One region of the Variovorax sp. Root434 genome, then DNA from elsewhere that is predicted to be linked to it. Evidence: predicted binding sites of a transcription regulator. Region 1 holds the regulator's gene; each other region holds the start of a gene.

Region 1 (7,382 bases):
GCCAGGACGCCGAGGGCTACCAGTACGGCGTGGTGACCGCCGCGCCCGGCAAGCGGGCCTACTACAAGCAGAAGCGCAACGCGCCCGACGAGTGGATCGAGGGCGAGTCCGACGTCATCGAGTACGACAGCCGCGCCGACAACGTCAAGTTCATCCGCAACGCCACGATGCGCCGCCTGATCGGCGCCACGCCGAACGACGAAAGCCAGGGCGCGCTGATCGTCTACGACCAGAGCAACGACACCTACACGGTCAACGGTTCCACCGTGCCGCCGAACACCGCCGTCAACGCGGCCGCCCCGGGTGGCCGCGTGAAGACCATCCTGACCCCCAAGGCCGCGACCGCGCCGGGTGCACCCGCGGCGGGAGCCCCGTCCGGCGCCAAGGCGCCGCCGCCAGCGCCCACCCCGGCGCCCGGCAAGGGCCTGCGCCCGAGCACCACGCTCGGTGACGAGGGAGAAACCCGCAAGTGATCGAATCCGTTGTATCGCAGGACGCCAACAGCACGCCGGGCAGCCGCCTGGTCGCGCGCGGCCTGAAGAAGAGCTATGGCAGCCGCACGGTCGTGAAGGACGTCTCGCTCGACGTGCAGAAGGGCGAAGTCGTCGGGCTGCTCGGGCCGAACGGCGCGGGCAAGACCACCTCGTTCTACATGATCGTGGGGCTGGTGCGCGCCGATGCGGGCGACATCACCATCGACGGCGAGCCCATCGCCCACATGCCGATCCACCGCCGCGCCCGCATGGGCCTGAGCTACCTGCCGCAGGAAGCCTCGATCTTCCGCAAGCTCACGGTCGAGGAAAACGTGCGCGCCGTGCTCGAGCTCCAGAGCGAGCCCGATGCCAACGGCAAGATGGCACCGCTGTCGAAGCAGCACATCGAAGAGCGCCTGTCCGAACTGCTGGCCGACCTGCGGGTGGACCACCTGCGCGACTCGCCCGCGCTGGCGCTGTCGGGCGGCGAGCGCCGCCGCGTCGAGATCGCACGCGCGCTGGCCACCCAGCCGCGCTTCATCCTGCTGGACGAGCCCTTCGCCGGCATCGACCCGATCGCGGTGATCGAAATCCAGCGGATCATCAGCTTCCTGAAGGAGCGCGGCATCGGCGTGCTCATCACCGACCACAACGTGCGTGAAACGCTGGGCATCTGCGATCACGCGTTCATCATCAGCGACGGGCATGTGCTGGCACAAGGTACACCCTCGGAGATCGTCGACAACGCCGAAGTACGCAGGGTGTACCTGGGCGAACACTTCCGGATGTGATCGTGCGGCGAGGGTCAAGGATCATCGTGGCCACCGTCCGCGCGGAGCTTCCTCGCGGGGGCCGCCGCGCACGGCCGCCCGAAGCGGCCGGCCCGCCCCCGGTAGGGGGTTGGCGTAGCGCGAAGCGCGCAGCCTGGGGGGGAGCCATTTCCTCATGAAGCAAGGGCTGTCCCTTCGCGTCTCGCAGCATCTGGCACTGACGCCACAGCTGCAGCAGTCCATTCGGCTGTTGCAGCTTTCCACGCTCGAACTGAGCCAGGAAGTGGAGCAGATGCTGGACGAAAACCCGTTCCTCGAACGCACCGCGGAAGAAGCGGCGCGCGAGGAATTCGGGCTCGACACGGCCGATGCGCCGGTTCCGCGCGATGAGGGCGAGAGCGACTTCGCGCCTTCGGCCGCCAGCGCGCCCGCCGAGACCACCAGCACCACCACGGCGGATACCGACGGGCCGGCTGCCGAGATCACCGAGCGCGAGCCCGACTGGGAGGGCGACGGCACCGTCGACATGGCGGCGCCCGACGACAGCGAGTGGGGCAGCGACGCGCCCGCGCGCCAGAACAACCTGGGCGACGACGAACGCGCCGACGCCACCGAACTCGCGCGCAGCCAGGAGTCGCTGCAGTCATTCCTGCACCGCCAGGCGCTGAGCCTGCGGCTGAACGAGAACGACAGCGCCGCGCTGCGCTTTCTCATCGAATCGCTCAACGACGACGGCTACCTCGAAGACTCGCTGCCCGCGCTGGCCTCGGGCCTGGCCGGCGACGACAACGACCAGTTCGACGACCTCGTGCATCACTTCCAGGTGGCGCTCGGACTGTTGCAGAGCCTGGAGCCCGCGGGCGTAGGCGCGCGCGACCTCGGCGAATGCCTGTGCATCCAGCTGCGCGCCATGGCCAGCGAGGACGAGACCGACGAAGAGGCGCTGGTCCGCAAGACCGCCATCACCGTCTGCAAGCAGCCGATGGAGCTGCTTGCGCGCCGCGATTTCAAGCGCCTGGCCACGCTCACCCGCAGCAGCGAGGAGCTGGTGCGCTCTGCGCTGCAGATCATCGCGCGGCTGGAGCCCAAGCCGGGCCGGCGCTTCGTCGACGTGGAGCGCAACATCGTCATTCCCGACGTGATCGTCACCAAGACCGGCCGCGGCACCAACGTGAAGTTCCGCGTCATGTTGAACCCCGAGGTGATGCCGCGCCTGCGCGTGCACGACATCTACGCCGGCGCGCTCAAGTCGCACAAGGGCGAGGGCAGCCAGGCGCTGTCGCAGCGGCTGCAGGAGGCGCGCTGGTTCATCAAGAATATCCAGCAGCGTTTCGACACCATCCTGCGCGTGAGCAATGCCATCGTCGAGCGGCAGAAGAGCTACTTCGTGCATGGCGAACTTGCGATGCGCCCGCTGGTGCTGCGCGAGATCGCCGACGAACTGGGCCTGCACGAGTCGACCATCTCGCGCGTGACCACCGCCAAGTACATGGCCACGCCGTTCGGCACCGTCGAGCTCAAGTACTTCTTCGGCTCGGCGCTGGGCACCGAGACGGGCGGCAATGCGTCGAGCACCGCGGTGCGCGCGCTGATCAAGCAGTTCGTGAGTTCCGAGAGCATCAAGAAGCCGCTGTCGGACAGCCAGATCTCCGAGATGCTGAAAGAGCAGGGCATCGAGTGCGCACGCCGCACCGTGGCCAAGTACCGCGAGGCGCTGCGCATCGCGCCCGCCAACCTGCGCAAAGCCCTGTAGAAAGACGCCGATGACCCGTCGCCTGCTGTCGCGTTGTGGGCACTGGGTTTTCGTCATGGCGGCGGTGTTGCTGTTCGCCGGCTGCGCCACCCTGCCCGACGAGGCCCCGCGCGCACCCACCAAGGCCATGGCGGTGTCGGCCGACACCGCCCTCGGCAAGCTCGCGCTGGCCTCGCAGCCCGACCCCGACCTGAGCGGTTTTCGCCTGATGCCCGGTGGCGACTTCGCCTTCGACACCCGCATCCAGCTGGCCCGCCGCGCCCAGCGCACGCTCGACGTGCAGTACTACCAGATCGAGAACGACGAGACCGGCCGCTACCTGCTGCGCACCCTGCGCGACGCCGCCCAGCGCGGCGTGCGCGTGCGGGTGCTGATGGACGATCTCTACACCTCGGGCGAGGACGAACTGCTGCTCGGCTTTGCCGCCACGCCCAACGTCGAGCTGCGCCTGTTCAACCCGTTCCCGGCCGGGCGCGCGAGCATCCTGAAGCGCTTCACCGCCTCGCTGTTCGACTTCAGCCGCGTCAACCGGCGCATGCACAACAAGCTGTTCATCGCCGACGGCGCGATGGCGGTGGCGGGCGGGCGCAACATCGGCAACCAGTACTTCACGCGCACCGCGGGCGAGAATTTTCTCGACCTCGACACCTTCGTCACCGGCGCGCTGATCCCGCGGCTGGGCAGCCTGTTCGACCAGTACTGGAACAGCATCTACGTGCGGCCGATCCAGTCGGTGGTGCGCAGCGAGCTGTCGGCCGAAGAGCTGCAGCGCCGCTTCGACGCCGCCACCGGCCCCGACACCACGCCGCCGCCGCCGAAGCCCGCGCCCAACGACCTGCTCGGCTACAGCCCGATGGTGGAAGACCTGAACGCCGGCAAGCTCGGCCTGATCTGGACCACCGCCGAGGCCTACGCCGATTCGCCCGAGCGCGTGATCGGCAAGACCGCCTCCTACGGCGGCGTGCCGCTGCTCGACGTCGACAGCGTGCGCTACAACGTGGTCGAGCAGATGCGCCGCGCGCGCTCCGAGGTGACCATCGTCTCGCCCTACCTGATCCCGGGCGCCACGGGGCTGGAGGTGATGCGCGAGATCCGCAACCGCAACGTGAAGATCAGCGTCGTCACCAATTCGCTGGCCGCCACCGACGAGCCGCTGGTGCACACCGCCTACCGCCGCTACCGGCCCGACATGCTCAAGCTCGGCGCCGACCTCTACGAGTTGAGCTCCACGCGCACCCGGCGCAGCGTGCGGCTGGGCCTGTTCGGCACCTCGGTCGGGCGGCTGCATGCCAAGTCGGCCGTGATCGACCGGCGCACGCTGTTCGTCGGGTCGATGAATTTCGACCCGCGCTCGGAGTCCGCCAACACCGAGATCGGGCTGATCATCCACAGCGCCGAGATGGCGCAGCAGGCGCTGAAACTCATCGACGTGCTCAAGCAGCAGGGCGCCTACCGGCTGCGCTTTGCCGAAGGCAGCAACGAGTCGCGCATCGAATGGGTCAGCGAGGATGCCGGCAAGCTCACCGTGCTGACCGAGGAGCCCGACTCCAGTTTCTGGGGCCGGGTCATGCTCGAGATCCTGGCGCCGCTGACGCCGGAGAGCCTGCTCTAGCTGGCGCTCGCGGCGCCGGCGATGCCGGGCAGCGGTGTCATTGCACGTTGACTGCTTCGACCTGCACCAGCAGCTTTACCTTGTTCTCGAAGCCGAAGTTCAGCCCCCAGGTAATGCCCCAGTCGCTGCGCTCCACCGTGGTCTCGAAGTCGCCGCCGCACACCTGGCGGTTGATCAGCGGGCTCAGGTAGCAGTTGAAGCGCACGGCCTTCAGCGTCACAGGCCTGGTCTGGCCCATCAGCGTGAGCGTGCCGGGAACGTCGACCACCTTGCCGCCGCTGAAATCGATGCGGTCGGCCACGAAGCGGCCGGTCGGAAACTCGGCCACGTTGAAGAAGTCCTTGCTCTGCACGTGGCGGTTGAGCAGGTCGACGCCGGTGTTGATGGAGCTGATGTCCATCGTGATGTCGACCTTGCCGCTGGCGCCGGTGCCGTCGATCTGCACGGAGCCGTCCTTGGTGCTGAAGCGCCCGCGGTTGGTGGTGGTGCCGTAGTGGCCCATCTCGTACATCACGAAGGTGTGGGTCGGGTCGATCACGTAGTTGGCGTTCTTCGCCGGCCCACCCGCGGGCTTGGCGGCCACGGCCGGGGCGAATTCCGCTGGCAGTTGCTGTTGCTGCGCCGTGGCGCTGCCGGTGAATGCGGCGGCCGACAGGGCTGCGGCGAGAAGGAGCTTTTTCATGGCGTTGGATGCGGGAGGAAAGAGGAAAGTGAATGAGGGGCGGACAGCCTGGCGCTTCACAGCGGCCCGAAGCCCGTGAGCGTGAACCTGAAGCGCACCTGCACGTCGTTGCCGACCATCGAGGTGTCGGTCCATTCGCCGTCGCCCACCTTGTAGTCCAGCCGCTGGATCGTGAAGCTTCCGGTGGCCACCGCCTCCTTGCCACCGGCCGCGGCGATGCTGACGGGCACCGTCACGTATTTGGCGATGCCCTTGATGGTGAGCTTGCCCGCCATCTCGAACTTGCCGTCGCCCAGTGCCTTGATGGCGCTCGACTGGAAGCTTGCCTGCGGGAAGTGCGCGGCGTCGAACCACGGCTGCTTGGGCAGCTCCGCATCGCTCATCGGGACGCCGAAGCCGGCGCTGGCCGTGTCGATCTGCAGCGCGACGGTGCCGCCCTCGGGCTTCTTCGGGTCGAAGGCCACCTGCGCGTCGAACTTCTTGAACGTGCCTTCCACGGGCACGCCCATTTGCTTGCTGACGAAGACGATCTGGCTCTTGTCGGCCACGAGCTTTGCGGCTGCGGGCTCGGCGCCGGCCGGCAGCGCCAGGGTGGCGAAAGCCAGCGCCGCGAGGGACGGCGCGAGACGGAAAAACAGGCGCTTGATCATCGAGCAGGTTCCTTGCGTGGCCGGGGCCACATGCGTTTCAGAAGACCGTCGCGGTCGATCCAGTGGTGCTTGAGCACCGCCGCCACGTGCAGCAGCGTGACGCCCGCCAGCACGAAGGCGCAGTTGCGGTGCAGCGGCTGCAGCACCGCCTCGGCGAAGGCGTGGTCGACCGGCACGAAGTCGGGCAGCGGCAGCACGCCGAACCATGCCACCGGCATGCCCATGGCCGAGCTGTAGGCCCAGCCGGACAGCGGCACCGCGAAGAACAGCAGGTACATCAGCGTGTGGCTGATGCGGTAGCTCGCCAGTTGGAGCGCCGACATGCCGGGCGGGAGCGCCGGTGGACGATGCCCGAGCCGCCACAGCAGCCGCAGCGCCGACAGCGCGAGGATCGTGACGCCCGCCCACTTGTGCCAGCTGTAGATCTTCAGGCGCAGCGGCGAGAACGGCAGCCCCGTCATGTAGAGCCCCACGCCGAACGAGCCCACGATCAGGGCCGCAAGCAGCCAGTGCAGCGCCATCGTGAACGGGTCGTAGCGCGGGTCGGCGGCGAGGGGTGAGGAGGATGCGTCTGAGGACATCGGGAGACAGGGCGGGGCGGCCTGTGCGCGGAGCATATATCGGAAGCGATGACATCACCGCACGGCCCGTGCCAGCCCGTCACCCTGCCGGCCTCAGCCCTGCGACGGCTGTTGCGCCCTCAGCAGCACCCCGCGCAGTGCGTCCGGCTGCACCGGCTTGCGCAGCGCGTGCCAGCCACGCTCGGCGGCGAGCCGCTGGGTGGCTTCGTTGATGTCGGCCGAAATCAGCGCAATCGCCAGCGACGGCTTCTGCCGCTGCAGCTTGTCGGCCAGCGCGATGCCGTCGAGCGCACCCGGCAGGCGGATGTCGCACAGCGCCGCGTCGAGCGCGCGCAGGTCGGCCAGCGCCAGCGCCTCGGCGGCGCTGGCATAGACGCGCGGCTCCACGTCCCATTGCCGCAGCAGGGCACTGAGACTGTCGGCCACCACCGTGTTGTCTTCCACCACCAGCACCGCGAGCCCGGGGCGCAGCGTGCGCGTTGCATCGGCGCCGTCGTCCTGCGGCGCGAAAGCAGGGCGCGCCGCCACCATCGCACCTTCGGGCGCGGCAGGCAGCTCGAAGCTGAACACCGACCCCCGCCCCGGCGCCGAGCGAAGCGACACCGCAATGCCGAGCTGCGCCGCCAGCCGCCGCACGATTGCCAGGCCCAGCCCGTGGCCGCGCTGCAGGTTGCGCTCGACGTTGCCGATCTGCTCGAAGTCGTTGAACACGCGCTGCTGCGCGTCGGCCGCGATGCCGATGCCGCTGTCGCGCACCTCGACGCGCCAGGCCCGGCCGGTGCCGCGCCGGCGCGCCCGCACCGCCAGCAGCACGCGCCCGCGCGGCGTGAACTTGACCGCGTTGTCGACCAGGTTGGCGAG
Region 2 (7,382 bases), on a different contig from region 1:
GTCGATGCCGCGTCGCTCGCCGCGCTCACCGCCCGCGCCCAGGCGCGCTGGCAGCGCGAGAGCGCCTTGCGCACCGAACTGGAGAGCCTGCGCACCCGCATGGACGAGCGCAAGTGGGTCGATCGCGCCAAGGGCCTGCTGATGTCCGCGCGCGGCATCGGCGAGGACGAGGCCTTCGGCCTGCTGCGCGGCGCCGCGATGCACGCCAACCTGCGTCTGGGCGAGGTGTCGCGCTCGGTCATCGAGGCGGCGCAATGGGCCGATGCGATCAACCGCGCCGGGCAGCTGCGCATGCTCTCGCAGCGGCTGGTGCGCGTGGCGGCGCAGTTGCTGGGCGGCATCGATGCGCAGCGGGCACGGCTGCTGCGCACGCAGTCTTCCGAGCGGGTGCAGCAGAACCTGGATCATCTGGCGGCCCTCGGGCTCGGTGCGGCCGGCGCGCAGGCGCTCGTACAGGCGCAAGCCGCATGGAGCGGGCTGGCTCCGGCCTTGACGGCGCGACCTACGGCGACGGGGCTGGCCGACATCGACCAGCGCGCCGAAGTGCTGCTCTCGGCCGCGGAGGCGCTGACCGAGGCGCTCGAAGCCTCGGGCGCGCGGCGCGCACTGCGCATCGTCAACATCTGTGGACGGCAGCGCATGCGTGCGCAGCGGCTGGCGAAAGACGCGCTGCTCGCTGCCACGCTGAAAGAGAAAGCCGCGAACGCGCGGCTGGTGCCCACCATGGCCGAGTTCGAGGCCGCCTTGCTCGAACTCGAGCGCGCCCCGCTCAGCACCGCCGAGATCCGCACCGCGCTGGCCAGCGCCCGCGACGAATGGCTGCGGCTGGTCGGCGGCGTGCACGCGCTCGACAGCGCCGACGGCCGCGCCACGCTGGTGCGCTCCAGCGACGCGCTGGTCGACACCTTCGAGCGCCTCACGGCGTCGTACGAGCACAGCCTCCAGGTGATCATGTCGTGAACCTGGCACACCCCCAGGCTTCGCGTACTGCGTGTCGCTACGCCAAGCCCCTTGCAGGGGGCAACACCTGCGGCCCGGCAAAGCCGGTTCCGCGGTGTTTGCTGGAAGGAAGGCATGGCTCGACGCGCCTGGGCGCTGTGTCGATCTGTCAGGCCGCGGCCTTCTCCACGTGCGCCTGGCGCGTGTAGAGGAAGTCGATCACGGCCTTGCGCGCGTGCACGTAGGCCGGGTCTTCGGCCAGCTCGACGCGGTTGCGCGGGCGCGGAATGTCCACCGCCAACACGTCGCCGATGGTGGCGGCCGGGCCGTTGGTCAGCATCACGATGCGGTCGCTCAGCAGCACCGCTTCGTCCACGTCGTGCGTGACCATGACCACGGTGCTGTGCGTCTTCTGCACGATGGCCAGAAGCTCGTCCTGCAGCTTGGCGCGCGTGAGGGCGTCGAGCGCGCCGAAGGGCTCGTCCATCAGCAGCACCTTGGGCTCCATCGACAGCGCGCGCGCAATGCCCACGCGCTGCTTCATGCCGCCGGAGATCTCGCCGGGGCGCTTCTGCGCGGCGAGCGTGAGACCGACCAGCGCCAGCGCCGCGTCGGTGCGCGCGCGCAGCTGCACCTTGTTCTCGGTGGCCGCGAACACTCGCTCCACCGCGAGGTACACGTTCTCGAAGCAGGTGAGCCAGGGCAGCAGCGAGTGGTTCTGGAACACCACGGCGCGCTCGGGGCCGGGGCCCTTGATCTCCTTGTTGGCGCACAGCAGCGAACCTTCGGTGGGCGTGGTGAGCCCGGCGATGAGGTTCAGCAGCGTCGACTTGCCGCAGCCCGAGTGGCCGATGAGCGTGATGAACTCGCCCTTGGCCACGTTCAGGTTCACGTCGCGCAGCGCGACGAAGCGGCCCTTGGGCGTCTTGAACGCCTGCTCGACGCCGTGGATCTCGATGTACTTCGAATCATCGATCATGACTTCACCTCTTCGAACGTGAATGCAGTGGCGAGCTTGATGAGCGCGAACTCCAGCACGAGGCCGACGATGCCGATCACGAAGATCGCGATGATGATGTTGGCGACGTTGAGGTTGTTCCACTCGTCCCACACCCAGAAGCCGATGCCGACGCCGCCCGTGAGCATCTCGGCTGCCACGATCACCAGCCATGCGGTGCCCACGGCCAGCCGCACGCCGGTGAGCATGTAGGGCAGCACGGCGGGGAACAGGATCTTCGTGAGGATCTTCCATTCGCTGAGGTTCAGCACCTTGGCCACGTTCATGTAGTCGCTGGGCACGCGCTGCACGCCCACGGCGGTGTTGATGACCATCGGCCAGATCGAGCAGATGAAGATGGTCCAGATGGCGGCCGGGTTGGCGCCCTTGAACACCAGCAGGCCGATGGGCAGCCAGGCCAGCGGCGAGACCGGACGCAGCAGGCTGATCAGCGGGTTGAACATGCGCGAGAGGAACTCGAAGCGCCCGATCGCGAAGCCGGCCGGAATGCCGACCAGCGCCGCGAGGCCGAAGCCCAATGCCACGCGCTGCAGTGACGAGAGCACGTTCCAGCCCACGCCCTGGTCGTTCGGGCCCTTGCTGTAGAACGGGTCGCTGAACACGGTCACGGCCTGCTGCCAGGTGGCTGCGGGTGTCGGGAAGCCGGTGGTGCTCTTCATGGCCACGATTTCCCAGATCAGCAGCAGCAGGCCGAAGCCTGCGAGCGGCGGCAGCACGCGCATCCAGAAGGCGCGCAGGTCGAGTGGTGTTCTCGGCTTCTGCTCCTTCTCCCCTCTGGGGAGAGGGGCGGGGTGAGGGGCAGCTTCGGTGCGGGGCTTGCCCTCACCCCGGCCCTCTCCCGCGCGCGGGAGAGGGAGGGAGGCTTCGAGCGGCGAATGAAAGACGGCGCTGACCATGGTGTTCTCCCTATGCGTGGATCTTGAACGAATCGGCGTACTTCCTCGGGTCCTTGCCGTCCCAGACCGAGCCGTCCATCAGCTTGCTGGTGCGCATGGGGTCCTTGGGCACGCTGACTTTCATGGCGCCAGCCACGTCCTTGTACATGTCGATCTGGTTGATCTGCTTGGCGACCGCCAGGTAGTCGGGGTGCTCTTTCAGGATGCCCCAGCGCTTGTGCTGCGTAAGGAACCACATGCCGTCGGACAGGTACGGGAAGTTGACCGCGCCGTCGTCGAAGAACTTCATGTGGTTGGGGTCGTCCCAGGTCTTGCCCATGCCGTTCTCGTAGCGGCCCAGGATGCGCTGGTTGATGGCATCGGCGCTGGTGTTGATGTAGCTCTTCTCGGCGACCGTGTCGGCCATCTTCGCCTTGTTCTGCAGGTTGGCGTCGATCCACTTGCTGGCCTCCAGCACGGCCATCATCACGGCGCGGCAGGTGTTGGGGTTCTGCTTGACGAAGTCGGCGCGGGTGCCGAGCACCTTCTCGGGGTGGTCCTTCCAGATGTCCTGCGTGGTGATGGCGGTGACGCCGATCTTGTCGATGATGGCGCGCTGGCCCCAGGGCTCGCCCACGCAGAAGCCGTCCATGTTGCCCACGCGCATGTTGGCCACCATCTGCGGCGGCGGCACCACGATCACCTTGGCGTCGGCCACCGGGCTGATGCCGGCCGAGGCCAGCCAGTAGTTGAGCCACATGGTGTGGGTGCTGGTGGGGAAGGTGCCGGCGAAGGTGTACTCGCGCTTTTCCCTGGCCATGAGCTTGGCGAGCGAGGGCGCGTCCACCGCGCCCTTGTCCGCAAGCGCCTTCGACAGCGTGATGGCCTGGCCGTTGCGGTTCAGGCCCATCAGCACCGCCATGTCCTTCTTCGGGCCGCTGGCGCCGACGTGCACGCCGTAGACGAGGCCGTACAGCACGTGGGCCATGTCCAGTTCGCCGTTGACCAGCTTGTCGCGCACGCCGGCCCAGCTGGCTTCCTTGCTGGGGACGATCTTCACGCCGTACTTCTTGTCGAAGCCCAGTACCGAGGCCATCACCACGCTGGCGCAATCGGTCAGCGGGATGAAGCCGATCTTCACTTCCTGCTTCTCGGGCTTGTCCGAGCCCTGAGCCCAGACGGCGGCGCGCAGCGCGGGGTCGATGCCGACGGCACCGATGGCTGCGGCTTGCAGGACGCGGCGTCGGCTGAGGCGGGTTGTGAGCAGGTCGGTCATGGGCGGGGCTCCGGTTGAAGGCGAACAAACAAAAGACAAAAACAAAAAAGGCGTCCGCACCGCGCAGGGGCTGCTCGAAAACGAGCCCTTGCGGGATGGGGACGCCTTTGTCCGGTTCGGTGGAGGCACCCGCCGTTGGGTGCCGCTGCCTGAAGGCCCATTGGGGGCCTGTGAACGAAATGCTTGCAAGTGGTGTGCCAGCCTTCAGGACCTGCACGCTGCTATCAGGAAAGTAGCTCGATGCAGCGGTGCAGCATGGGCGAGCGCCCGATCGGAACCGCGCAGCGCCGATCGCACGGTTGTTGTGCACTGCACCAAGTTGAACGGCCGGGCCGCTTCAGCGCGGGGGCGCGCGGTCGAGCATGGGCAGGTAGTCGGCCATTGCCAGCATCGACTCGGCCACGTCGACCAGCCGCCGCTTCTGGTTCATGGCGGTCTGGCGCAGCATCTTGTGCGCCTCATCCTCGCTGAGTCGGCGGTGCGCCATCAGCAGGCCCTTGGCGCGCTCGACGATCTTGCGTTCATTGAGCGAGGCGCGCACGGTTTCGAGCTCGTCGCTCATGGCCTGCAGGCGGTGCGACTGCTCCTGGACCATGTCGAGCACCGAGCGTTCGAGGTGGCGGCCGAACTGGGCGGGCGTGGCGGCCTGCGCGTCGGCGTCGTCGAAGAACAGGGCGCCGGCCTGCGGGGCCAGCGTGTCCAGCAGCTGCCGGTAGTCCTGCAACTCGCTGCGCGCCTGCGCGGTCTTGCGCTCGCACAGTGCGCGCAAGACTGCGGCCAGGCGCTCTTCCACGGTCTTCATGGCGTCGATGCGGCGGGTGCAGCAGTCGAACCAGGCCTGGCTCAGCGGCACGTCGGCCGGGGCGGAGGTGGCGCCGCGCCGGCGGATGCGTTCGAGCTCCGCCACTTCGGCGTCGGGCTGGCTGTTGCGCCAGAGCGCGAGCACGGCCTCGCCGGAGAAATCGGTGAACACCTGGAAGCAGCGCTCCTGCGACTCGATCAGGTGCAGCCACTGCAGGCGCTGTGCCTCGTCGCTGCGGCCCAGCGCCAGCGCGGCGGCACCGAAGGCGCGCTCCTGGCCGGCAAATTCCTTGCCCTGCATGAAGTTGAACATCGCGACCAGCAGGCGCGAGATCTCGGGGTCGGTGGCGCCGTCGGCGGCTTCGAACACCACCGACAGCAGGCCGGCAACGAGCTTGGCGAAGGCGGCGGTGGACTGCGCCGGTTTCAGCTCGAGCGCATCGATGCGGCGGCGCAGGGCAGGCAGGGCGTCCAGGCCCGGGAGCACCCAGGCGATGCGGCTGAACAGGCGCGCGCTGTTACCGGCTCCTGCGCTGCGGTGGTCGTCGGCTTCGAGCTGGTCGAAGCCGGCGCGCACCTCCTGCTCGAGCGCCGTGCATTCGGCGATCTGCGGGCCGCGCTGGTCGGCGAAGCGGCCGCCGTGCGAGGCGAGGAACATGTTCGACATGCCCCGCTCGCGCTGCAGCGCATGGACGAGGCGGCCGATCACGCCCACCAGCTCGCTGGTGCGGGCGAGCCGGTCCAGCTCGTCGATCTCGCAACGGCGGGCGGCGATCAGAAAACTCAGTCCGGATTTCATGGTGGGAGGGGCGCTGACCCTCCCACTGCAACATCCGTGCCTTGCTGGCGCCGTTTGCCCCTTCGCGGGCGGCCGCACGGGGCGCCGCCTACACTCGGCGCCATGCTCTTGTTGGGAATCGAATCATCCTGCGATGAAACCGGCGTGGCGCTGGTCGAGTCGCACGGCAGCGCGCTGCCGATGCTGCGTTCGCACGCGCTGCACAGCCAGATCGCCATGCACCAGGCCTATGGCGGCGTGGTGCCCGAGCTGGCCAGCCGCGACCATATCCGTCGCGTGCTGCCGCTGACCGAGACGGTCATGGCCGAAGCCGGCCGCTCGTTGGCCGAGATCGACGTGGTGGCCTACACGCGCGGGCCGGGCCTGGCGGGCGCACTGCTGGTGGGCGCGGGCGTGGCCTGCGCGCTCGGCGTGGCGCTGGGCAAGCCGGTACTGGGGGTGCATCACCTCGAAGGGCATCTGCTGTCGCCGTTCCTGAGCGCCGATCCGCCGGAGTTTCCGTTCGTCGCGCTGCTGGTATCAGGCGGCCACACGCAGCTGATGCGGGTGGACGGCGTGGGGCGCTACGAGCTGCTCGGCGAGACCATCGACGACGCGGCCGGCGAGGCGTTCGACAAGAGCGCCAAGCTCATGGGCTTGCCGTACCCCGGCGGACCGTGGCTCGCGAAGCTGGCCGAAGGCGGCAACGCAACGGCCTTCAAGCTGCCGCGGCCGCTGCTGCACAGCGGCGATCTCGATTTCTCCTTTGCCGGCCTGAAGACGGCCGTGCTCACGCAGGCCAAGAAGCTCGGCGACCAGCTCGAAGCGAACAGGGCCGACCTGGCGGCGTCCACGCAGGCGGCCATCGTCGAGGTGCTGCTGAAGAAGTCGCTCGCGGCACTCGACCAGACCGGGCTCAAGCGGCTCGTGGTGGCGGGCGGGGTGGGGGCCAACAGGAATCTGCGCGAACAGCTGAATGCCGCGTGCGCAAAGCGCAAGGTGCGTGTGCACTACCCCGAACTGCACCTGTGCACCGACAACGGCGCCATGATCGCCATGGCCGCGGCAATGCGCCTGCAGTCGGGGCTGTCGCAGGCGAGCGAGCGCTATGCCTTCGACGTCAAGCCGCGATGGCCCATGGCGTCGCTCTCGTCGGCTGAGGCGCCGCTGCCGGAGACTGCGTAGCCGGCTGCCGCGAGCGGCCGATCGCCGGCAGCGGCAGCACGTCCAGCACATTGCGCCACAGCTGGCGCCACTGCGGCCAGTCGTGGCCGCCCTCGATCGTGAAGACGCGCCCCGGCGGCAGGGCGTCGGCCAGCAGCTTGTGGTTGCTGGCAAAGCGGTCGTCCAGCCCGAAGCCCAGGTACAGCGGCGGCAGATTCTTCGACGGCTTGGCGTCCAGGTACTGCTGGAAGAAGGGCCAGAGCTTGCGATCGGGCTCCTCGTCGGCCTGCGGTCCGGTGGGCGCCTGCCAGGCGCGCAGGCCGCCGGCCTTCCTGATCTCCGCGCCGAGCACCCGGCGCCCGAGGTAGGGCGCAAGCGCCACGATGCCGTCCACCGAGCCCGGTCGCGCCAGTTCGTGGATCAGCGCGCCGAAGCCGCCGATGGAAATGCCCACGAGCCAGATCGACTTGTAGCCCCTGGCACGCTGCGGCTCGATGACCTCGGTGTGCAGGCGCTCGCTCAGCGTCTGCT
Region 3 (7,382 bases), on a different contig from region 1:
TTGCGCGTGTTTGCAACGCACGCGCAATGCGCGAGAACTTAAGGCTGGGCAGGTGCAGCGGCCAGCATGCGGCTCAACGCCACGGGATCGCCCACCACCGTCTTCACGAGGCCCTTCTCGTCGAACTGCACCTGGAACTCCGACCAGCTGTCGCGCCAGTAGCGCCACACCGGTGCGTCGAGGCTGGGGTTCTCGCTGGCAACCGGGTAGCCGATGGCCATCAGCACCTGCTCGCGCGTCATGCCGGGCATCACCTTCACGGCGAGGATGGCGTCGCGCACGGCGGGCGGGAAGGCCGCCATCTTCTGCTTCGGGTCTTCGGTCACCACATAGCGCTGCGCGAACGCAGGCAACGGGATGTTGCGGCTGTAGTCGTTCTTGATGCGCTGCGGCTTGCCGGCCAGATCCAGGTTGAACCAGCGGAAGTCGTACGCGGTGATGCGCGCCGGCGTGCCCACCGCGACGATGCTCGTGCCCTGCTCGTCGTAGTTGATGTCGCTGATCGAGTCGCCGTAGGTGCGCATGTTGCAGCACAGGTAGCCGTTGATCATGGGGCCGGGGGGAGGAGAGGGCCGCTGGGCGTGGGCGACGGTGACGGTCGCGGGCACGACGATGGCTGCCAGCAGGGCGGCAGCGGCAAGGCGCTTGAACATGGATTTCCCTCGAAGTTGTTGGAATGGCTGCGCGGGGCAGCGCGCGGATTCTAGGATCGAACAGGCCCGAAGCGAAGGCAGAATGCCCGCATCCAGCTATCGAAAGCGTAGCAACAAGGTCCTGTTCAGGTTCCCGGTTCACAATGCGCACCCGGCCCCCTTTCGGTGGCACCCCAATTCCCAGACAGCGCGAAAGAAAGAGCCAACCGATGGCGATCCAGTGGTTCCCCGGTCACATGTATGCGACCCAGAAGGCCATCACCGAGCGGGTGAAGGACATCGACGTGGTCATCGAGCTGCTCGATGCGCGCCTGCCCGGCTCCAGCGCCAACCCGATGCTGGCCGAGCTCACGGCCGGACGGCCCACGCTGAAGGTGCTCAACAAGCAGGACCTGGCCGACCCCGCGCGCACCGCACTCTGGCTGGCGCACTACAACGCGCTGCCCGCCACGCGCGCCATCGGGCTCGATGCGAGCCAGACCACGCCTGCGCAACAGCTCGTGAAGGCCTGCCATGAGCTTTCACCCAACCGCGGCGGCATGGCCAAGCCGATGCGCGTGCTGATCTGCGGCATTCCCAACGTGGGCAAGTCCACCCTCATCAACACGCTCACCGGCGGGCGCAAGGCCAAGACCGGCGACGAGGCCGGCATCACCAAGCTCGAACAGCGCATCACGCTGGCCGACGACTTCTACCTGTGGGACACGCCCGGCATGCTGTGGCCGCGCATCATCGTGCCCAAGAGCGGCTACAACCTCGCAGCCAGCGGCGCGGTGGGGCGCAACGCCTTCGACGAGGAAGAGGTGGCGCTGGAATTGCTCAACTACCTCAAGACGCACTACGCCGCGGGCGTGGCCGCGCGCTTCAAGCTCGTGGAGCTCGACACCGAGACCATGGCCGGCATGAAGGACGAGGCGCTGCTCGACACCATCGGCCGCAAGCGCGGCGCGCTGCTGGGCAAGGGCCGCGTCAACCTTCAGAAGGCAGCGGAGATCGTGATGCACGAGTTTCGCGCGGGCAACCTGGGGCGCATCACGCTCGAAACGCCCGAAGAGTTCGCGCTGTGGCTGGCCGATGGCCAGCGTGCCGATGCCGAGCGCGCGGCGAAGAAGGCCGCGCGCAAGCACAAGGGCAAGCCGAAGCCCGAGATCGCGCCCGAACAGGACGTCTGAGAGAACGCCTGACGCCCGGAGGCTCGCCACTGCGGCGCGAAGAGCGCCGCTGTCGCCAATGCAACTGTTCACCACCCCGCCCGTCACGCGCGTGACGGCGCCTGTCCTGCGTGGTTCGTAGAGTGGCCTGAATCGCTTCCTACACCCGCCCCCGCAAAGGACGCGCCATGCTCGAAACCTTCAAGGCTCTCAACGAAACCGCCTCCTTCAATCGCTGGGCCGGCATCGAGGCCACCCAGGCCGGCAACGGCGAGGCCGAGCTGCGCATGAAATGGCGCAAGGAAGACATGGGGCAATACGCCGGCTTCCTCCACGCGGGGATGATCTCCGCACTGCTCGATACAGTGAGCGGCTACGCAGCCGCCACGCTGGCCGGCCGCGTGATGACGTCGCACTTCTCGGTGAACTTCATGTCACCGGCCGTGGGTCAAGCCTTCGTGGCACGCGCGCGCGTGGCGAAGGCCGGGCGCAAACAGGTGTTCGTTGCGTCCGAGCTTTATGCGCAACCCGAAGGCGGAGGCGACGATGCGCTCAAGCTCGTGGCGACGGGGAACGCCATCCTGGTTCCGGTGGAAGAGGCTGCGGCGAAGCCGGCTGCCTGAGCTTCAGCCCGAACAGCGGCCGAAGCCAGTTCACGCGGCGGATCAGACCGTCGGTCAGCGCCCAGCAGCCGAGCACCGTGAGCGCCACCAGCAGCGCGGGCTCCAGCACCGGGCCGAGCGCAAGCGGCGCCAGCGCGCTCACGGCGGCGATGATCAGTGTCTGGTGCAGCACGTACCACGGGTACACCGACTCGTTGGCCCAGCGAAGCCAGGGCCATGGGTGGTTCAGGTGGCGGTGGGCATGGCCGAGGATGGCTGCGACGGCCAGCCACAGGTAGAGCACGCGCAGGGTGTCTATCGACAGGCCGGACGCCGGGCCCTTTGCGCCGGCCCGCAGCGCGATGAAGGTGGCGATCACCGCGACCGCCAGCGCGAGCGACACCCGGCGCAGCCGCTCCAGCTCCCTCCACACGCCGCTGTCCACGCCTATCCAGTAGCCGTAGAGGAACATCGTGAAATACAGGCTGTGCAGGTGGAAGTCGCGCACCAGGTTGTGCGTGGGTGGAAAGCGCGAGGCCAGCAGCGTGGTGAAGACGAGCAGCGGCACCACCGGCAGCAACAGCAGCTTCCAGCCCCGCAGGCCGTTGAAGCCGCGGCGCAGCCACTGGCCAGCGGCGGAATTCCACAGCGGCAGCGTCAGCGCGACCACCGCCGTGTAGGTGAACAGATAGGGCAGGTACCAGAGGTGGTTCCAGGTGATGCCGAACTCCGCGCCGTCGAAGGCCCGCTTCGGCCACGGTTCGGCCATCGAGAGGTAGCGCAGCACGAAGGCGCCGAAGCCCGGCGCGACCAGCCCGTTGGCCACGCCCTGCGCATAGGCCTGGTACGGCACGATCACCGCCATGCCGAAGGCCAGTGGCAGCATCAGCCGCAGGCCCCGGCTGCGCAGCAGGCCCCAGGTTCCCTGGCCCCGGCTCAGGAAGCCGAGCGACACGCCCGAGACCAGGAAGACGAGGTCCATGCGCCAGAGGTTCAGGATGCGCATCGGCCACTGCAGCCATTCGGCCGCGTGCGGGCTCTTGAGGTGCCAGGGCCAGTCGGCCACGTAGTACATGCCCACGTGATAGAGGATGACGAACAGGAAGGCCAGCGCGCGCAGGGCGTCGATGTCGTGGCGGCGGTGGTCGGTCGGGATGGCGGCGATGTTCATCGCAAGCTCCTCGAAGCAAAGAAGCCGCGATGCTCGGGCCCACGGTCCCCGCGCGGCGCATCCGGGGGACGGATGCCCCCCGCTTTGTGACGAGCGGTGGCCCCGAGGGACGAAATTCACCGCCCCCAGGCCCGTTTTCGGGAGAATCCCGCCCCATGGGAGACCCACGCAGGAACCTCTACGAGCGCTACGAGCCGATCCGCCGCCCCGTGGAGGTGGCGTTCTGGATCGTGCTGATGGCCCTGCAGGCCGTGTTCAGCACGATGGTCGCGATCGTCGACATGCGCACGCGCGCCGTGCCGCGCGCCAACTGGGAGGTCGCGACCTGGGAAGGGTCGAGCCACCTGGTGCTGTTGCTGCTGATCCCGGCGCTGGTCGCCGTCGAGCGCCGGCTGTCGCCGCTGGTGCGCGGGCACTGGGTGCGCTTCCTGGCCTGGCATGCGTTGGCGAGCGTGGCGTTCAGCGTGGTCCACGTGGTGGGCATGTTCGGGTTGCGTGCGGTCGTCTACGCGATGGCCGGCGAGCGCTATGACTTCGGCGGCTGGGTCGACCAGTGGGGCTACGAGTATCTGAAGGACGTGCGGGTGTACGCGAGCATCGTCTTCGGCATCTGGGCCTACCGGCTGTTCATGCTGCGGCTGCAGGGCGAGGCGCGGGTGCTCGATGCGCCGGAGGCCCCGGCGGAACCGGAGGGCGCCGCACCCGCCGAGCCCGAAGCCTTGTCGCCGCCCGTACGCCCCGAGCGCTTCCTGGTGCGCAAGCTGCGCCGCGAATTCCTCATCGCCGCCACCGACATCGACTGGCTCCAGGCCGAGGGCAACTACGTCGGCCTGCACGTCAACGGCCATGACTACCTGCTGCGCGCCACGCTGACCGACTTCCTGGCGCAGCTCGACCCCGTCCGCTTCGTTCGGGTGCACCGAAGCCATGCAGTGAACCTGGGTCGAATCAAGGAAATCGAGCCGCTCGACGGCGGCGATGCGCGGCTGCACATGCACGACGGCACAACCGTGCCCTGCAGCCGCCGCCACCGGGACGCGTTGCGCGCCGGTGCGGGCTGATCCGGTGCATGGCGGGCTCGCGGCAGTCCGTTTTGGTTCATTGCGCACCATCGAAGAGCCTTTGGGCACCATTTTTGCTTCATTGGTCGACCGCGCCAGGTCATTCAGGTGCGACGCACCAATCCGAATCAAAAATCAGCAAAAAGCTTCAATGGACGCACTCAAACAGGGCGCAGACGCGCTGTTCATCCTTCTCGGCGCCATCATGGTTCTGGCCATGCACGCCGGTTTTGCCTTTCTCGAACTGGGCACCGTACGCAAGAAGAACCAGGTCAATGCGCTGGTGAAGATCCTGGTCGACTTCTCGGTCTCGACCATCGTGTATTTCCTCGTGGGCTACGGCGTGGCCTATGGCACGCATTTTTTCGTCGGCGCCACCGAGCTGGCGGAAAAGAGCGGCTACGAGCTGGTGAAGTTCTTCTTCCTGCTCACCTTCGCGGCAGCGATCCCGGCCATCATCTCGGGCGGCATCGCCGAGCGCGCCAAGTTCTGGCCGCAGCTGATTGCCACGGCCGTGATCGTCGGTTTCGTCTACCCGCTGTACGAGGGCATCGCATGGAACAAGCACTTCGGCATCCAGGGCTGGATCGCCTCGCTCACGGGCCACGAGTTCCATGACTTCGCGGGCTCGGTGGTGGTGCACGCGGTGGGCGGCTGGCTCGCGCTGCCGGCGGTGCTGCTGCTGGGTGCGCGGCGCAACCGCTACAGGGGCGATGGCTCGCTGAGCGCGCATCCGCCGTCGAACATCCCGTTCCTCGCGCTCGGTGCGTGGGTGCTGTGCGTGGGCTGGTTCGGCTTCAACGTGATGAGCGCGCAGAGCATCGACAAGATCTCGGGCCTCGTGGCCGTCAACTCGCTGATGGCCATGGTCGGCGGCACGCTGGTCGCGCTGGCCATGGGCAAGAACGACCCCGGCTTCGTCTACAACGGCCCGCTCGCCGGCCTGGTGGCCGTGTGCGCCGGCTCCGACCTGATGCATCCGCTGGGCGCGCTGGTGGTGGGCGGCGTGGCGGGCGCGATCTTCGTCTACATGTTCACGCTGGTGCAGAACAAATGGAAGATCGACGACGTGCTCGGCGTGTGGCCGCTGCACGGCCTGTGCGGCACCTGGGGCGGCATCGCGGCGGGCATCTTCGGCACGCAGGCGCTGGGCGGCATCGGCGGGGTGAACGTGTGGGCGCAGCTCATCGGCACCGTCATCGGCGTGGCCTGGGCCGCGCTGGCGGGTGCGGCGGTGTATGGCGCGCTCAAGGCTTCGGTGGGACTGCGGCTGTCGCAGGAGGAGGAGTTCGACGGCGCCGACCTGTCGATTCATCACATCTCGGCCACGCCCGAGCGAGAGGTCAACTGGTAATCGCCAGCCATCGCAGCAGGATGGACCTGCTTGGGCTATTCTCGGCGCCCCTTACAACTGCCGAGGAGTAGAACCCATGACAAGAACACCCGCCCGCTGGCTGCGCCACGGCATCACCGCACTGGCCGGCAGCCTGTTGATGCTTTCGTTCGCGGCGCAGGCCGGCGCCCCGCAGGTCAAGACCCAGGCGCCTGGCTTCTACCGCATGATGCTCGGCGACTTCGAGGTGACCGCGCTGTTCGACGGCACCCTCGACCTCGAACCCAAGAAGCTGCTCACCAACACCACGCAGGCGCAGGTCGGCAAGCTGCTCGATCGCGGCTTCGAGAAGGACGCCGTGCCCACCTCGGTGAACGGCTACCTCATCAACACCGGCAGCAAGCTGGTGCTGGTCGACACCGGTGCCGGCGGCCTGTTCGGCCCCACGCTCGGCAGCCTGCAGGCCAACCTCAAGGCCGCGGGCTACCAGCCCGACCAGGTCGACGACGTGCTCATCACCCACATGCACGGCGACCACGTCGGCGGCCTCGTGCAGGACGGCAAGCTGGTGTTCCCCAACGCCACCATCCATGCCGGCCAGGAAGACGCCGACTTCTGGCTGAGCAAGGCCAACCTTGAGAAGGCCCCTGCCGAGATGAAGGACTTCTTCCAGGGCGCGATGGCGTCGCTGAACCCGTACGTGGAAGCCGGCAAGTTCAAGGGCATGAAGGGTGGCACCGACCTGCTGCCCGGCATCAAGGCCGTGCCCGCCCATGGCCACACGCCGGGCCACAACATCTACGTCGTCGAGTCCAAGGGCCAGAAGCTGGTGCTGTGGGGCGACCTGATGCATGTGGCCGCCGTGCAGTTCGCGCAGCCGCAGATCACCATCTCGTTCGACGTCGACTCGAAGCCGGCGGCGGTCGAGCGCAAGAAGGCGTATGCGGATGCGGCGAAGGGCCGCTACCTCGTGGGCAGCGCCCACCTGCCGTTCCCGGGGCTGGGCCACGTGCGGGCCGAGGGCAAGGGCTACGTGTGGGTGCCGGTGGACTACCAGCAGGTGCGATAGCCGGCTGAATGGATGAAGCCCGAGCGGCGCGGCCCGGTGTTGCTGCGCCCTCGGGCGCGAATGCGCGCCCTGTAGCAAACTGGCCGACCGCTTCGCCTTAACCATTCGCCCCATGACCCAATCTCCCCCCGCCCTCGAAGTCCTCCCCCGCGACCTTTCTGCGTACCGCAAGGGCAACGTCGGCGTCGACTACGTGCACCGCTTCGAGTCCGGCAAGCCCGGCCCGCACGTGCTGATCAACGCGCTGACGCACGGCAACGAGATCTGCGGCATGACGGCGGCCACGCACCTGCTCGACAACAACGTGCGACCGAAGATCGGCACGCTCACCGTGAGCTTTGC
Region 4 (7,382 bases), on a different contig from region 1:
ACCAGCCATGCGGGCATGTTGGCGCCGTAGATCTCGCGGTTCTTCGCGATCTCCTTCAGCGCGATTTCCAGTTCGTAGACCTGGTCGTTGCGCGCCTCGTCCACGCGCGGCGCCTGGCTGGTCGGGCCGATGAACATGCCCGAGAACAAATAGCTCAGCGACGGGTGGTTGTGCCAGTACAGCAGCAGGCTGGCCAGCAGCTCGGGCCGGCGCAGGAAGGGGCTGTCGGCCGGCGTGGCGCCGCCCATCACGAAGTGGTTGCCGCCGCCGGTGCCGGTGTGGCGGCCGTCGGTCATGAACTTCTCGGCCGACAGGCGGGTTTCGAACGCGGCGTTGTAGAGGAACTCGGTGTGATCGACCAGTTCCTTCCAGTTGTGCGCCGGGTGGATGTTGACCTCGATCACGCCCGGGTCGGGCGTGACGGCCAGCATCTTCAGACGCGGATCGCGCGGCGGCGGATAGCCTTCCATCACGATGCGCATGCCGAGTTCGCGCGCGGTGGCTTCGACGGCCGCGACGAGGTCGAGGTAGTCCTCCAGGCGCGCGAGCGGCGGCATGAAGACGTAGAGCACGCCCGAGGCATTGCCCTTCTTCTCGGCCGCGGGGCCGTTGGCGCGACGCGGGTCGCGTACCTCGACGCACAGCGCGGTGCGCGTGACCCAGTGGGCCGATTCGCCGCGCAGTGGCTGGCGCGTGGTGGTGGACGACTTGTCGGCAGCATCGTCGGCGGCCGTGGCTGCGTCGCCTTCGCCTGCACTGCCCGGCGCCTGCATGCGCAGCGAGGCCGGCACGACGGGCGGCGTGCCGAAGGCATAGGGAACGGCGCCGCGGTCACCCTCCGCACCGCCTGCCGCCACGGCATAGCGCGCACTGTAGTCGGCCGCGCTCGGCAGTGCGCCGCGCGGCGCGGTCGGGTCGCGCTCGATCAAGTAGGGATAGTCGCCTTTGCTCGCCCACGGCTGCGAGTCGAGCGGCAGGCGGTAGCCCATGGGCGAGTCGCCCGGGATCAGGTAGAGCCGGTCGTCGCGCAAGAACCAGGGCCCGGTCTTCCAGCCGGGGCCGGCGAGCGCGGGTGCATCGCTGTTTGCGTTGCCGGGCTCGATGGGCAGCATGTAGCCGATCACCGCGTCGAGCTTCTGCGTGAACACGCGGCGCAGGCGCACGCGTTCGAGTTCGTCGTCGAGCTTCGACTCGAAGGGGTCGACGTTCACCGGCAGGCGGCGTTCGCGCCAGAGGTAGTAGTAAATGTCTTCGTAGCCGGGCTGGATGTAGCGCTCGGTCAGGCCGAGCTTGTGCGCCAGCACGGTGGTGAAGCGGCGCGCGTCCTCGCTCGTGTACTGCGTGGGAAAGCGCTCGTCGGCGAAGAGCTCGGGGTCGTGCCACAGCGTCTGGCCGTCGGCGCGCCAGAAGATCGACAGCGCCCAGCGCGGCAGCTGCTCGCCCGGGTACCACTTGCCTTGGCCGAAATGCAGGAAGCCGCCCTTGCCGTACTCGGCGCGCAGCTTGTGCACGAGTTCGGTGGCGTAGCCGCGCTTGGTGGGGCCGAGCGCGTCGGTGTTCCATTCGGGCGCGTCGCGGTCGCTGGTGGCCACGTAGGTGGGCTCGCCGCCCATGGTGAGGCGCACGTCGCCGGCCTTCAGGCGCGCATCGACGGCGTCACCCAGGGCCAGCACTTCGGACCATTGCTCTTCGGTGTAGGGCTTGGTGACGCGCGGCGATTCGTAGATGCGCGTGACCTTCATTTCATGGCCGAACTCGACCTCCGACTCATCCACGCCGCCCTCGATGGGCGCGGCGCTCGACGGCGTGGGCGTGCAGGCCAGCGGAATGTGGCCTTCGCCGGCCAGCAGGCCCGAGGTGGCGTCGAGGCCGATCCAGCCTGCGCCCGGCAGGAACACCTCGCACCAGGCGTGCAGGTCGGTGAAGTCGACCGTGGTGCCGCTCGGGCCGTCGAGCGCCTTCACGTCGGGCGTGAGCTGGATCAGGTAGCCCGAGACGAAGCGTGCGGCCAGGCCCATGTGGCGCAGCAGTTGCACCAGCAGCCAGCCCGAGTCGCGGCAGGAGCCGCTGCCGCTGGCGAGCGTTTCTTCCGGCGTCTGCACGCCGGGCTCCATGCGGATCAGGTAGTTGACGTCCTGCTGCACCTGCTGGTTGATGCCGACCAGGAAGTCGATGGTGCGCTGCTCCTTGCGGTCGACCTTGTCGAGGTAGGCCTCCAGCAGCGGAGTGACCGGGTCGGCCACGAGATAGGGCGCGAGCTCTTCGGCCTGCGAGGCCGTGTACTTGAAGGGGAAGTTCTCGGCCTGCGGCTCGAGGAAGAAGTCGAAGGGGTTGTAAACCGCCATCTCGACCACGAGGTCGACCGTGACCTTGAATTCGCGCGTCTTCTCGGGAAACACCAGCCGCGCCTGGTAGTTGGCGAACGGGTCCTGCATCCAGTTGACGAAGTGCTCGGCCGGCTCGACCCGAAGCGAGTACGAGATCACGTTGCTGCGGCAATGCGGCGCGGGCCGCAAGCGCACGACCTGTGGGCCCAGCTGCACCGGGCGGTCGTATTTGTAGTGGGTGACGTGGTGGAGAGCGGCGTGAATGGACATGCGTTTTTATGTGCAGTGCTGCGAGATTGCATCGAAAAGATGTCTCTTGTGAGACGCATACTAGCCCAGTTGCAAAGCAATTAACGCGCCACTGAGCGTGACTTTGGGGAGGGTTTGCATCATGGGTTCGGGAGTTTCTCGTTGACGCCGTTTCGCGCGTCCGGCGCCGCCGCGGGCAGATCGTGGGTGTTCGCGGCGCTGTGTGGTTCGCTGCTCGGTGCGGTCCTGCAGTTGCAGCAGGCGGGGCTTTGGCGGGCATGGGTGTATGCGGGTTTGCTGCTCGTGGCCGGGGCCGGCCTGTGGTGGCGGCGCCTGTCGGGCCGGGGGCTGTTGATGGCCTCGCTCGTGTGCGGCGCAATGGCGGGTGCGGGGCTTGCGGGATGGCGCGCCGCCGTCTACGCGAGCGGTGCGCTGGACCCGGCGCTCGAAGGGCGCGACCTGCAGGTCACCGGTGTCGTGTCGGAGATGCCCCAGCGCAGCGAGGGCGGGACGCGGTTCCGTCTGGATGTCGAGTCTGCGGGCTGGGCCGACCCCGGGGAGGAGGGGCGGCCCACCGTGCCTGATCGCATTGCCCTCGGCTGGTATTCGGAAGGCTCAGGCCTGTGGGATCGGGCGTCCGAAGGCCGGACGCCGTCGGCCAGCACCGTTGGCTCCCTCCACGCCGGCGAGCGATGGCGCCTGACGGTGCGCCTGAAGGCGCCGCACGGCAACCGCAACCCCCACGGCTTCGACAGCGAACTCTGGATGTGGGAGCAGGGCCTGCGCGCCGGCGGCCATGTGCGAACCGGCGCGCGCGATGCGGCGCCCGCGCTCGTTGCGCCTACGCGGCGGCATCCCATCGAGCGCGCACGCGAAGCCGTGCGCGACGCCGTCTTCGAACGCGTGCCCGACCGCGCCCAGGCAGGCGTGATCGCGGCCCTGGTCACCGGCGACCAGAGCGCCATCGACCGCTCGGGCTGGGACGTCTTCCGCGCCACGGGCGTGGCGCACCTGATGTCGATCTCCGGCCTGCACGTCACCATGTTCGCCTGGCTGGCCGCGCACGTCGTCGGCCTGCTCTGGCGGCGCAGCGCGCGGCTGATGCTGCGCGTGCCCGCGCAGCAGGCCGCGCTGGTGGGCGGCGTGCTGCTCGCCACGCTCTATGCGCTGTTCAGCGGCTGGGGCGTGCCTTCGCAGCGCACGGTCTGGATGCTGGCGGCGGCCGCGCTGCTGCGCCTCACGGGCCGGCGCTGGCCCTGGCCGCATGTGTGGCTGTTGACGGCGGCCGTGGTGGTCGCTCTCGATCCCTGGGCCTTGATGCAGGCGGGTTTCTGGCTCAGCTTCGTGGCGGTGGGCGTGCTGTTCGCCACCGACGCCGGGGTGCCCGGAGAGCGGAAGGCCGGCGCGTCTTTCCGGCTGCTCCAGTTCCTGCGCGAGCAGTGGGTCATCACGCTCGCGATCACGCCGCTCAGCCTGCTGCTGTTCCAGCAGGTTTCGCTGATCGGCCTGCTGGCCAATGCGGTGGCGATCCCCTGGGTCACGCTGGTGATCACGCCGCTGGCGATGCTCGGCGTGGCCGTGGCGCCGCTGTGGGACCTGGCGGCCCGCGCCGTGCAGGTGCTGGCGCTGCTGCTGCAATGGCTGGCCGGACTGCCGTATGCCACGCTCTCGGTGGCCGCGCCGCCCTGGTGGATGGCCGCCTGCGGCGTGGCCGGTGGCGCGCTGCTGGCCATGCGGCTGCCCTGGTCGCTGCGCACCCTCGGCATTCCACTGCTGCTGCCGGTGCTGCTGTGGCAGGCACCCCGGCCCGCGGCGGGCGAATTCGAACTGCTCGCTGCCGACGTCGGCCAGGGCAACGCGGTGCTCGTGCGCACCGCGACGCACAGCCTGCTCTACGACGCCGGCCCGCGCTACAGCCTGGAAAGCGATGCCGGCCATCGCGTGCTCGTGCCGTTGCTGCGGGCGTACGGCGAGCGCCTCGACACGCTGGTGCTGAGCCATCGCGACCTCGACCACACCGGCGGCGCGCCCGCGGTGCTCGCGATGCAGTCACAGGCCGCGCTGCTGAGTTCCATCGAGGCCACGCACCCGCTGCAGGCGATGCGTGCGGCGCGGCGTTGCGAAGCGGGGCAGGCCTGGAGCTGGGACGGCGTGCGCTTCGAGGTGCTGCATCCGTTCGACACCGACTACCGCGGCTTCACCAAACCCAATGCGGTGTCGTGCGTGCTGCGCATCGACAGCGGCCGCGCCGTGGCGCTGCTGGCCGGCGACATCGAGCGGCTGCAGGAGACCGCGCTCGTCACGCGCACGCCGGAATTGCTGCGCGCCGACGTGCTGCTGGCGCCGCATCATGGCAGCAAGACCTCGTCGAGCCCGGCGTTCCTCGACGCGGTGAAGCCGCGCATCGCCATCGTCCAGGCGGGGTACCGCAACCGCTTCGGCCATCCGGCGCAGGAAGTGGCGGCGCGCTACCTGGAGCGTGGCGGGCAGTTGGTCGAGAACACCCGGTGCGGCGCGGCGCACTGGAGCAGCGTGCGCCCCGGGGACGTGGCCTGCGAGCGTGAGCGGAACGCGCGATATTGGCAGCACAGCCTGCCCTGAAGCCGGCTCAGGATTTTCGGGGGGAGGCCGTTGTTCCTGCCATGATCTGGGGGCTTGCATCAGGCCGGAAAAAAAGTCGCTCGACCCGTACGCGGCCCCGACATAAGGGGTTCTACTGGCCCTGAACTTGCTAAGCTATAGCTCAAGGAGATTGGTCGTCCCATGCACAAATTCGACGAGATGTATGAGCAGTTGCCCTATGCGGGGGCTGCGATCCGACAGCACTACAAGCGCTACGACCAATGGCTCGCGAAGCAACCCGGTGAGGTGATGCGTTCGCGGCGTGAAGAGGCGGAAATGATTTTCCGTCGGGTCGGTATCACCTTCGCGGTGTATGGCGCGAAGGATGAAGATGGCTCCGGCACCGAGCGGCTCATCCCGTTCGACCTGCTGCCTCGCATCATTCCGGCCCACGAGTGGGAGAGCATGGAAAAGGGGCTGGTGCAGCGCGTCACGGCGCTCAACCGCTTTCTTCATGACGTCTACCACGACCAGGAAATCATCAAGGCCGGCATCATCCCGGCCGAGCAGATCCTGAACAACGCGCAGTTCCGCCCCGAGATGATGGGCGTCAACGTGCCGCACAACGTCTACTCGAACATCTCGGGCATCGACATCGTGCGCGCGCCCGATGCCGAGGGCAACGGCGAGTACTACGTGCTCGAAGACAACCTGCGCGTGCCCAGCGGCGTGAGCTACATGCTCGAGAACCGCAAGATGATGATGCGGCTCTTCCCCGAGCTGTTCAACCAGAACCGCATCGCGCCGGTCGCGCACTACCCAGACCTGCTGCTAGAGACGCTGCGCGCCAGTGCGCCGCCAGCCACGGCTGAGCCCACGGTGGTGGTGCTCACGCCGGGCATGTACAACAGTGCCTACTTCGAGCACGCCTTCCTCGCGCAGCAGATGGGCGTGGAGCTGGTCGAGGGACAAGATCTGTTCGTCAAGGACAACTTCGTCTACATGCGCACCACGCGCGGGCCGAAGCGCGTCGACGTCATCTACCGCCGCGTGGACGACGACTTCCTCGACCCCGAGGTGTTCCGCCCCACGTCCACGCTCGGCTGCGCCGGCCTGATGCGCGCCTACCGCGAAGGCAACGTCGTCATCTGCAATGCCGTGGGCACCGGCGTGGCCGACGACAAGTCGATCTACCCGTACGTGCCGAAGATGGTCGAGTTCTACCTCGGCGAGAAGCCGATCCTGAAGAACGTGCCCACCTACATGTGCCGCAACAAGGACGAGCTGCAGTACACGCTCGACAACATGAAGGACCTGGTCGTCAAGGAAGTGCACGGTGCCGGCGGCTACGGCATGCTGATCGGACCGGCCGCCACGCAGGCCGAGATCGAGGACTTCAAGAAGGCCGTGATCGCCAAGCCCGACGGCTACATCGCCCAGCCCACGCTGAGTCTGTCGACCTCGCCCACCTTCGTGGACGCAGGCATCGCGCCGCGCCACATCGACCTGCGCCCCTTCGTGCTCTCGGGCAGCGAGGTGCAGATGGTGCCCGGCGGCCTCACGCGCGTGGCGCTCAAAGAGGGGTCTCTGGTGGTCAACTCGTCGCAGGGCGGCGGCACCAAGGACACCTGGATTCTCGAAGCCGACCGCGTGCCCAAGCCCAAAGCGGCGCCCGCTCAGTCGCAAAGCCAATCGTAGTAGGAGCACCACCGATGCTGTCACGCACCGCCGACCATCTCTACTGGATGTCCCGCTACACGGAGCGCGCCGAGAACACGGCGCGCATGCTGGACGTCAACTACCAGACCTCGCTCCTGCCGCAGTCCGCCGAAGTCGCCAAGTACGGCTGGCAGGGCGTGCTCTCCATCAGCGAGCTGCTGCCCTGGTACAACAAGAAGTACGACCAGATCGCGCCCAAGGAGGTGATGGAGTTCATGGTCAAGGACGAGAGCAACGCCTCGTCGATCGTGTCCTGTCTCAAAGCCGCACGCGAGAACGCCCGTGCCGTGCGCGGCGCGCTCACCACCGAAGCCTGGGAAACGCAGAACACCACCTGGCTCGAAGTGAACCGCATGCTGCGCGCAGGCGACTTCGAGCGCGACCCGGGCCAATTCTTCGAATGGGTCAAGTTCCGCTCGCACCTCTCGCGCGGCGTCACGCTAGGCACCATGCTCCAGGATGAGGCGTTTTATTTCTCGCGCCTGGGCACCTTTTTGGAGCGCGCCGACAACACCGCGCGCCTGG

The links. The regulator sigma-54, encoded in region 1, starts transcription at its own class of promoters, with help from an activator protein. The targets are predictions, from matches to a motif close to TGGCANGNAANCTGCTTT.
Region 2: ASD05_RS20480 (CmpA/NrtA family ABC transporter substrate-binding protein) is a predicted target of sigma-54. The motif match lies at 4,291-4,308, and genes of this name have one in related genera.
Region 3: ASD05_RS03605 (ammonium transporter) is a predicted target of sigma-54. The motif match lies at 4,702-4,719, and genes of this name have one in related genera.
Region 4: ASD05_RS09750 (circularly permuted type 2 ATP-grasp protein) is a predicted target of sigma-54. The motif match lies at 5,294-5,311, and genes of this name have one in related genera.

Annotation. Positions count from the first base shown of each region.
Region 1 covers NZ_LMEK01000003.1:138,238-145,619, forward strand. The annotation lists gene lptA (lipopolysaccharide transport periplasmic protein LptA) at 1-473, shown strand, start outside; gene lptB (LPS export ABC transporter ATP-binding protein) at 470-1,264, shown strand; gene rpoN (RNA polymerase factor sigma-54) at 1,419-2,996, shown strand; gene ASD05_RS05340 (phospholipase D family protein) at 3,007-4,608, shown strand; gene ASD05_RS05345 (YceI family protein) at 4,646-5,290, opposite strand; gene ASD05_RS05350 (YceI family protein) at 5,347-5,940, opposite strand; gene ASD05_RS05355 (cytochrome b) at 5,937-6,521, opposite strand; gene ASD05_RS05360 (ATP-binding protein) at 6,615-7,382, opposite strand, start outside.
Region 2 covers NZ_LMEK01000024.1:167,969-175,350, reverse strand. The annotation lists gene ASD05_RS20495 (ANTAR domain-containing protein) at 1-960, shown strand, start outside; gene ASD05_RS20490 (ABC transporter ATP-binding protein) at 1,109-1,918, opposite strand; gene ntrB (nitrate ABC transporter permease) at 1,915-2,853, opposite strand; gene ASD05_RS20480 (CmpA/NrtA family ABC transporter substrate-binding protein) at 2,864-4,108, opposite strand; gene ASD05_RS20475 (nitrate regulatory protein) at 4,446-5,708, opposite strand; gene tsaD (tRNA (adenosine(37)-N6)-threonylcarbamoyltransferase complex transferase subunit TsaD) at 5,811-6,872, shown strand; gene ASD05_RS20465 (alpha/beta hydrolase-fold protein) at 6,808-7,382, opposite strand, start outside.
Region 3 covers NZ_LMEK01000001.1:749,814-757,195, forward strand. The annotation lists gene ASD05_RS03580 (cell envelope protein SmpA) at 39-653, opposite strand; gene ylqF (ribosome biogenesis GTPase YlqF) at 863-1,825, shown strand; gene ASD05_RS03590 (PaaI family thioesterase) at 1,993-2,427, shown strand; gene ASD05_RS03595 (acyltransferase family protein) at 2,357-3,577, opposite strand; gene ASD05_RS03600 (LytTR family DNA-binding domain-containing protein) at 3,733-4,638, shown strand; gene ASD05_RS03605 (ammonium transporter) at 4,790-5,992, shown strand; gene ASD05_RS03610 (MBL fold metallo-hydrolase) at 6,069-7,040, shown strand; gene ASD05_RS03615 (succinylglutamate desuccinylase/aspartoacylase domain-containing protein) at 7,153-7,382, shown strand, end outside.
Region 4 covers NZ_LMEK01000009.1:56,968-64,349, reverse strand. The annotation lists gene ASD05_RS09760 (DUF2126 domain-containing protein) at 1-2,597, opposite strand, end outside; gene ASD05_RS09755 (DNA internalization-related competence protein ComEC/Rec2) at 2,739-5,177, shown strand; gene ASD05_RS09750 (circularly permuted type 2 ATP-grasp protein) at 5,340-6,836, shown strand; gene ASD05_RS09745 (alpha-E domain-containing protein) at 6,851-7,382, shown strand, end outside.